DNA from 2 places in the Streptomyces sp. 142MFCol3.1 genome. Region 1 is predicted to be linked to the other one. Evidence: riboswitches for the same ligand, from Rfam matches in the RefSeq annotation. Region 1 holds a riboswitch; the other holds the start of a gene.
What was found. Region 1 has a riboswitch for cyclic di-AMP ahead of H305_RS0121940 (M23 family metallopeptidase). Riboswitches for the same ligand answer to the same signal wherever they lie in the genome.

Region 1 (4,203 bases):
CGCCGCGACCGTACCGCCGTCGCGGCCGGGTTCGGCCTGCTCAGGCTCGCCGGCGCGCCCTCCTTGGGGTGGCTCGACGTGAAGACGTCCGGCGACGTCGAGGTCCCGGTCATCGAGGCCGCCGTCGACGCGGAGCTCGCCCGGTTCGCCGAGGAGGGTCCCACCGCCGAGGAGATGGAGCGGGCGCAGGCCCAGCTCGAGCGCGAGTGGCTGGACCGGCTGGGCACGGTCGCGGGCCGCGCCGACGAACTGTGCCGGTTCGCCGTCCTGTTCGGCGACCCGCAGCTCGCCCTGACCGCCGTGCAGCGCGTCCTCGCCGTCACCGCGGAGGAGGTCCAGGAGATCGCCAAGGCCCGGCTGCGCCCCGACAACCGCGCGGTGCTCGTCTACGAGCCGGTCGCCGAGGCCCCCCAGACCGCCGAAACCACCGACGAGGACGAGGAGTCGGCGAAGTGACCGAGCTCGCGAGCATGGATTTCCACCCGCAGCCCCAGGCGGGCGAGGCCAAGCCCTGGGCGTTCCCGGCCCCCGAGCGGGGCACGCTGGACAACGGCCTGACGGTGCTGCGCTGCCACCGCCCCGGCCAGCAGGTCGTCGCCGTCGAGGTGCTGCTCGCGGCGCCCCTGGAGGCCGAGCCGGCCGGTCTGGACGGCGTCGCCACCATCATGGCGCGGGCCTTCTCGGAGGGCACGGACAAGCACTCCGCCGAGGAGTTCGCCGCGGAGCTGGAGCGCTGCGGCGCCACGCTGGACGCGCACGCGGACCACCCCGGCGTGCGTCTGTCGCTCGAAGTCCCCGTCTCCCGCCTGCCCAAGGCGCTCGGTCTGCTGGCCGACGCCCTGCGGGCACCGGCGTTCGAGGACAGCGAGGTCGAGCGGCTGGTGCGCAACCGGCTGGACGAGATCCCGCACGAGTCGGCCAACCCGGCCCGCCGCGCAGCCAAGGAGCTCTCCAAGGAGCTGTTTCCGTCGACCTCGCGCATGTCGCGCCCGCGGCAGGGCACCGAGGAGACCGTCGAGAGCATCGACTCGGCGGCCGTGCGCGCCTTCTACGAGAAGCACGTGCGTCCCGCGACCGGGACCGCGGTCATCGTCGGTGACCTCACCGGCGTCGACGTCGACGAACTGCTCGGCGACACGCTCGGCTCCTGGACCGGCTCGTTTGCCGAGCCGCGCCCGGTGCCGCCGGTGAGCGCCGACGACACGGGCCGTGTGGTCATCGTCGACCGGCCAGGCGCCGTCCAGACGCAGCTGCTCATCGGCCGTGTGGGGGCCGACCGGCACGACCGTGTGTGGCCCGCCCAGGTGCTCGGCACCTACTGCCTCGGCGGCACCCTCACCTCACGTCTGGACCGGGTCCTGCGCGAGGAGAAGGGATACACCTACGGTGTGCGGGCGTTCGGCCAGGTCCTGCGGGCCGCGCCGTCGTCCGCCGCGGGCACCACGGGCGTGGCGATGCTCGCCATCAGCGGCTCCGTGGACACCCCGAACACGGGTCCGGCGCTCGACGACCTGTGGAAGGTGCTGCGCACCCTCGCCGCGGAGGGTCTGACCGACGCGGAGCGGGACGTCGCCGTGCAGAACCTGGTCGGTGTGGCGCCCCTCAAGTTCGAGACCGCGGCGGCCGTGGCGAGCACACTCGCGGACCAGGTCGAGCAGTTCCTGCCCGACGACTACCAGGCGACGCTGTATCAGCAGCTGGCCGCGACGGGCACCGTGGAGGCCACGGCGGCCGTCGTGAACGCCTTCCCGGTGGACCGGCTGGTGACGGTCCTGGTGGGCGACGCCGAGCAGATCAAGGAGCCCGTCGAGGCCCTCGGAATCGGTGAAGTGACCGTCGTGACTGCCGAGTAGGGCGGCGCGACGTCTCGGAGGCCCAGGTGACGCTTGCGTCACCTGGGCCTCGCTTTGTCCGGACTTCCTCCTCGATTTGTCCTTATTGGTAGAGAGGTTGTCGTCTGCCCTGTGGCATGCACTACAAAAACCGTGATCCGTTTGTTGTTTGGAAGACGCCCCGTCTAGCGTCGATCCGGCTGTTCGCCAGGCAGTGCGCCGCGCCCGCGGCACCGGACAGTCATCGCCGAGTCCCCGTACGGCGCGAGCCAGGGGAGCCGGGGACCCATTCGCAGTCCCTGGGGTGAATCGGACGCCCTCCCGGAGGGGGTCCGTAGGAGACCTTCCTGCTCCGAACCCGTCAGCTAACCCGGTAGGCGAGAGGGAAGGAAAGGACCAGCCCCTACATGGCGTTCACCTGTGGCACCGGGAAGCATCGTCGTCCGAGCCGCGTGAAGCGCACCACCACGAACGCCGTCGGCGTCGCGGCGCTCACCACCACCGGCGTCGTCGGGGCGCTGGCCGCACCCGCGCTCGCCGCGGAATCGTCCGTCGAGCAGACCGGACTGACCCCGGTCGTCACCCTCGGCGACTCGGTCGCCGAGCAGATCGACGAGCAGGCCGCGGCGCAGCAGCGCGCCGCCGACGAGGCCGCGGCGCTGAAGAAGGCCGAGGAGGCCGCCCGCAAGCGGGCCGCCGAGGAGGCCCGGAAGGAGCGTGAGGCCAAGGAGCGCGCCGCCCGCGAGGCCGAGCGCAAGCGCCTCAACTCCTTCGTCCTGCCGATCACCGGCTCGTACGTCTCCACGGGCTACAAGACCGGTGGCAGCCTCTGGTCCTCCGGCAGCCACACCGGCGTCGACTTCCACGCGGCGTCCGGCACCCCGGTCCACGCCGTCGGCTCGGGCACGGTCGTCACGGCCGGCTGGGGCGGCGCCTACGGCAACCAGGTCGTGATCAAGATGCACGACGGCACGTACACCATGTACGGCCACCTGTCGTCCATCGGCGTCTCCGTCGGCCAGGCGGTCACTCCGGGGCAGCGGATAGCCCTCTCCGGGTCCACCGGGAACACCACCGGACCGCACCTCCACTTCGAGGCCCGTACGACCGCGGAGTACGGCTCGGACATGGACCCCGTCGGCTACCTCCGCGCGCGCGGTGTGAGCGTCTGACGCACCTGCGCACGCAGGGCACTGACGTCCCACGCGCCGCCGCTCGCGCGGTGTGTACCTCGACGTCCGCTCCGCGGCTTCTTCACGACTTCGGATGCCCCGGCTCACCGAGCCGGGGCATCGTCGTTTCGGCCGGGCACCTGTCCAAAAAATATCCATGGATTCCGGCCTCCCGTCGGAAATTCCGGCAGCCTGCAATAGAGTCACTGAACAGGCGTCAATCGATGGCGTTTCGCGGGCATTAAAGCGGAGGTCCGGTCATGCGTATTCCGGCGCACTCGGTATGCACGGCGATCCGTGACGACATCGTCGCGGGCGTCTACGAGCGCGGCAGCCGGCTCACCGAGGAACTGCTCGCCCGCCGCTACGGCGTCTCGCGCGTCCCGGTGCGCGAAGCGCTGCGCACCCTGGAGGCCGAGGGCTTCGTCGTCACCCGGCGGCACGCGGGCGCGTGTGTCGCCGAGCCGACCGAACAGGAGGCGTCGGACCTGCTGGAGATGCGGATGCTGCTGGAGCCGCTGGGTGCGGCGCGGGCCGCGCAGCGCCGCACCGAGGCCCACCTGAAGGTGCTCCGAGGCCTGGTCAGGCTCGGCCAGGAGCGCGCCAGGAGGGGGCACAGCGAGGATCTGCGCTCCTTGGGCGGCTGGTTCCACGAGACCCTCGCGCAGGCCTCCGGCAGCCCGGCGCTGACCTCCACGCTCGCCCAGCTGCGGCACAAGATCGCCTGGATGTACACCGTGGAGGTGCCGGCCGGCCCGGCGGAGTCCTGGGCGGAGCACGGCGGGATCGTGGACGCCGTCGCGCGGGGTGACAGCGAGCGGGCGCGGTCGATCACGGCTCTGCACGCGGAGCGCGCGACGGCCGCGCACCGGCTCCGCTTTCCCGGCGGCGGGGACCGGACGGAACGTGTGAGGACTTCGCAACATCCCGTAAACATGACGGGCGTGCGGCATTAACACGGGCGCCGTATACAAAGAAGGGTAATTCGCGGGGGATTATTTCTGCTGCCCGGAAACGGGAAAAGAAAAGGGCTCGTCCGAGATTCTCGGACGAGCCCTTCGGTCGATGTGCGGGCCGGCGTTCTCTCGCCTTTCGGGGCGAAGGCCGCCGTCGCCGGCAATGCGCTCAGACGGTCTCCGGGAGCTCCTCGAGCCCCTCGGCGACGAGCTTGGCCAGGCGGTCGAGGGCGGCGTCCGCAC
Region 2 (4,203 bases), on a different contig from region 1:
GGAAAAGGACTCCGCGCCGATCGGGGCGATCATGAACTCCTGGATGTCCACGTTGGAGTCGGCGTGCGAGCCGCCGTTCAGGATGTTCATCATCGGAACGGGCAGCAGGTGCGCGTTCGGGCCGCCCAGGTAGCGGAAGAGGGGGAGGTCGGACGCCTCGGAGGCGGCGTGCGCGACGGCGAGCGAGACGCCGAGGATGGCGTTGGCGCCCAGCGAGCCCTTGTTGTCGGTGGCGTCCAGGTCGAACATCGCCTGGTCGATCAGGCGCTGCTCGGTGGCGTCGTAGCCGACGAGCTCCGGGCCGATCTGCTCGATGACGGCGAGGACGGCCTTCTCGACACCCTTGCCCTGGTAGCGGTTGGGGTCACCGTCGCGGAGCTCGATGGCCTCGAAGGCACCGGTGGAGGCGCCGGACGGGACGGCGGCACGACCGGTGCTGCCGTCGTCGAGGCCGACCTCGACCTCGACCGTGGGGTTGCCTCGGGAGTCCAGGATTTCCCGGGCTACGACGACGTCGATGGACGGCACGAGCATCTCCTTCTGGGATGTGACGCGGGTACGCCGGACACCGGGCCCGGCACGGCGCGAAGCCTGGGACGGCTTCGCGACATGAGCCTAACCGCCTCGGGGGGATCGGCCAGCCTGACGACCACCCCTTGAGCAGAACCGAGCGTAAATTGTTTCCGAACGGAACAAAAACCTGCCCCGTACATGAAATACCACCCCGCACGAAAAGCCCCGCCCCGGCGCGTGCGGGGGAACACGTGCCGGGGCGGGGAGCCCGTGGGGACGGGGGCCCTCACGAGGCCTCCGGTGTGGAGACCTCCTCGAGGGGAGAGCCATGGGCCGGCGGAGACCCTTCGTGGACCTGTGCCGGACCGCGGCCGGCGGTGCGGATCGGACGGCGTGGACGCCGGTCCGGACCGCACACGCCCGGTGGGGGCGCGGCCGCAGGTGGGGCTGCGGACGCGGACGGGGGCACGGAGGCCGGTGGGGGGCCGCGGCCGCCGCGCGAGGGCCGTCAGCCGAGGTGCAGCTGCTGGCCCGGGAAGATGAAGTCGGCGTCGTCGACGATGTCCTTGTTCAGCTCGAACAGCTGCTGCCAGCCACCCTTGACGTGCTTCTTCTCGGCGATGGAACTGAGGGTGTCGCCCTTGACCACCTTGTACTCGCCGTCACCCTTCTTGACCTTCTCGCCGGCCGGGGTGGTGACGGTCTTCTCGGCGGCCGGGCGCTCGGCGGAACGCGAGGCGGGCTGCTCCGTCGTACGGGTGGTGGTGCTCGGGGTGCTCGACGCGGAGTCGGCGGTGCCGCCGTTGTAGGTGGCGCTCGACAGGCCCGTGCCGCAGGTCGGCCAGGCGCCCTTGCCCTGCGCGGCGAGGACCTTCTCGCCGACGGCTATCTGCTGGGCCTTGGAGGCCTTGTCGGCGGTGCCGGCGTAGGCGGTGCCGCCGTACGCGGCCCAGGTGGAGGCGGAGAACTGCAGGCCGCCGTAGTAGCCGTTGCCGGTGTTGATGGCCCAATTGCCGCCGGACTCGCACTGGGCGACGGCGTCCCACTCGGACGCGGTGGCGGCGGAGGCGTTGCCGGCGGCCATCAGCGGAGCGGCGATGGCGACACCGGTGACACCGGCGAGGGCGGCGACACGTGCGGCCTTGGACGGACGACGGTGCTTGCCCTTGTCGGAAAACAGCATGGAGGATCCCCTCACCGACGCCTGCGAGGTGAGCTGTCGGGTTCGGGCGGGTGAGTGCCCGGCCGTGCGCTCCAGCGCTCGGCTCCACCCCTAGCCGCTCCCGGTTCAACCACCGGTCGCGGCACTTACCTTGGGTCCCCCGCTCCTGCCCACGGCGCTTGACGCGTCGACTGTTCCCGTACGGCTGTCGGCAGGATTCGGCGTTGCGACCGTCGGGGCCCGCTGTGGCGAGCGGTCACGACCGTAGGCATGCGATCGACGGAATTCCAAAGACGATCAGGGCCTCTGAGACTCATCTCTCACTCACGCCAAACCGGACATTCCGCGGCGAACCGTGACGCGAACTCCCGCTACTTTTCGCCCGATTCGGCATCAACTGCAAGGCTCTGACCGGGCAGGATGAGGTCGGGGTCGGCGCCGACCGTCTTCTTGTTCGCGTCGTACAGCCCGGACCATCCGCCCGGCAGGTCGAGGGTGTCGGCGATCGTCGAGAGGCTGTCGCCGTTGCGCACGGTGTAGGAACCGTCGGCCGATTCACGCGCGGAACCCGAGTCGCGGGAGGCGTGCCGTCCCGGAGCGCCGTCCTCGCGGGCGTCACCCGCGCCCTCCGTCGCGTCCTCGTCGGCGCTGTCACCGCGGTGGCGACCGGCTCCGCCCGTGCCGCCCTCGGACGCCTCCGAAGACTCGTCACTCCGGCCCGACTTGCCCGATTCATCACTCTTGGGCGTCGCCCGGTCCGAGCGGTCCGAGTCCTGGGAGCCCCCGTCGGACGAGGTGTCGGACTTGGTGGAGTTCCCGCCCTCGCGCGAGGTGTCGGTCAGGGAGGACGAACCGGACGGGTAAGAGGAGTCGGAAGAATCAGATGAAGAGGACGAACCGGACGAGTCCGAAGAACCGCCCTCGTTCGAGGAGCCGTTGCCCAGGCCCGTGTCGACCTCGACGTGACCGGAGTTCTTGCTGAGCCCGGAGAGCGGCCCGCAGGTCGGCCAGGCCGTGAGCCCCTCGCCGTCGAGGACCTTCTCGGCGATGGCTATCTGCTGCGAGCGGCTGGCCTGGTCGGCGCTCGGGGCGTAGACGAGACCGCCGTACCTCTCCCAGTTGTCCTGGGTCAACTGGAGGCCGCCGTAGTAGCCGTTGCCGTTGTCGGCGCTCCAGGCGCCGCCGCTCTCGCACTCCGCGACCCGGTCCCATGTGGTGCCGTCGGCGGCGCTCGCACTGGTGGCGCCGAGCAACGGGATCGCGATGGCCGATCCGGTCACTCCTGCGGCGACGATGAGGGCCGGGGCCTGACGGGGGCGACGGTGACGGCCGTTCCCGGAGAGCATGCGGAAGCCTTTCGCGTGACAGCAGGTGACTACAGCGGCAGATGGGCCGCCTTGCTGGGTGAACGTATCCGTACTCGAACGCTTGTCACAAGTCGATGCAGCACAGATCACGTGAAGATCACAGATGTGACGGACCGTCACACGCCGGACGTCGGGACGCCGTTCCGCGGCATGCCTACGTGATCGGCGTGAACTCCACCGGAAGTGTCCGCAATCCACGCATAATGAGGCCGCCGCGCCAGCGCAAATCGGCCGGATCCACAGCGAGTTGCAGATCGGGCAGGCGGGTGAGGAGCGTGGCGAGCGCGGTCTGCCCCTCCAGACGGGCGAGCGGCGCGCCGAGACAGTAGTGAAGGCCGTGGCCGTATCCGAGGTGCTGGTTGTCACGCCGGGACAGGTCGAGCGTGTCCGGCTGTTCGAACCGTGCGGGGTCACGGTCCGCAGCCGCCAGGACGACGAGGACGGGGTCGCCGGGGGCGATGTCCTGTCCGCCGATCCGCACGGGCTCCGTGGCGAACCGCCAGGTGGCGAGTTCGACCGGCCCGTCGTAGCGCAGGAGTTCCTCGACCCCGGTCTCGAGCAGTCCCCTCTCCCCCGCGGCCAAGGAGGCCTGGAGGCGGGCCCGCTGCCCGGGGTGGGTGAGGAGGGCGTAGGTGCCGTTGCCGATGAGGTTGACCGTCGTCTCGAATCCCGCGAAGAGCAGGATGAACGCCATCGCGGCGGCCTCGTTCTCGGTGAGGTGCTCGCCGTGGTCGGAGGCGCGGATGAGTCCGGAGATGAGGTCCTCACCGGGTGCGGGGTGCTCGGGCAGCGCCTCCCGCTTGCGGTGGATGAGGTCGGCCAGATAGCCGCGCATCTTCTTGACGGACCGCGCCACCCCGCCCCTCGGACCCCCGCCGTGCCGGATCATCATGCCTGCCCAGTCCCGGAAGTCGTCCTGGTCCTCGCGGGGGACGCCGAGCAGGTCGCAGATGGCGTAGATGGGCAGCGGGAACGCGAAGTCGTGGATGAGGTCCGCGGAGCCCTCGCCCGCGAACCGGTCGATCAGCCGGTCGGTCAGCTCCTGCACGCGAGGCGCGAACTCCGCCACCCTGCGCGGGGTGAACGCCTTGCTGACCAGCCGCCGCAGCCGGGTGTGGTCCGGCGGATCGATGTTCAGCAGATGGGTCATCAGCTCGGCCT

Region 2: linked by a shared signal. The riboswitch ahead of H305_RS0131115 (transglycosylase family protein) and the one ahead of H305_RS0121940 (M23 family metallopeptidase) in region 1 are both predicted to bind cyclic di-AMP.

What each region holds. Positions count from the first base shown of each region.
Region 1 is NZ_AUKV01000014.1:150,652-154,854, reverse strand. Features, by position in the region: gene H305_RS0121950 (M16 family metallopeptidase) at 1-456, shown strand, start outside; gene H305_RS0121945 (M16 family metallopeptidase) at 453-1,853, shown strand; cyclic di-AMP (ydaO/yuaA leader) riboswitch at 2,068-2,227, shown strand; gene H305_RS0121940 (M23 family metallopeptidase) at 2,240-3,004, shown strand; gene H305_RS0121935 (GntR family transcriptional regulator) at 3,265-3,960, shown strand; gene H305_RS0121930 (HPr family phosphocarrier protein) at 4,130-4,203, opposite strand, start outside.
Region 2 is NZ_AUKV01000024.1:100,383-104,585, forward strand. Features, by position in the region: gene eno (phosphopyruvate hydratase) at 1-534, opposite strand, end outside; gene H305_RS0131115 (transglycosylase family protein) at 1,022-1,696, opposite strand; cyclic di-AMP (ydaO/yuaA leader) riboswitch at 1,700-1,863, opposite strand; gene H305_RS0131120 (transglycosylase family protein) at 2,047-3,021, opposite strand; gene H305_RS0131125 (cytochrome P450 family protein) at 3,197-4,203, opposite strand, start outside.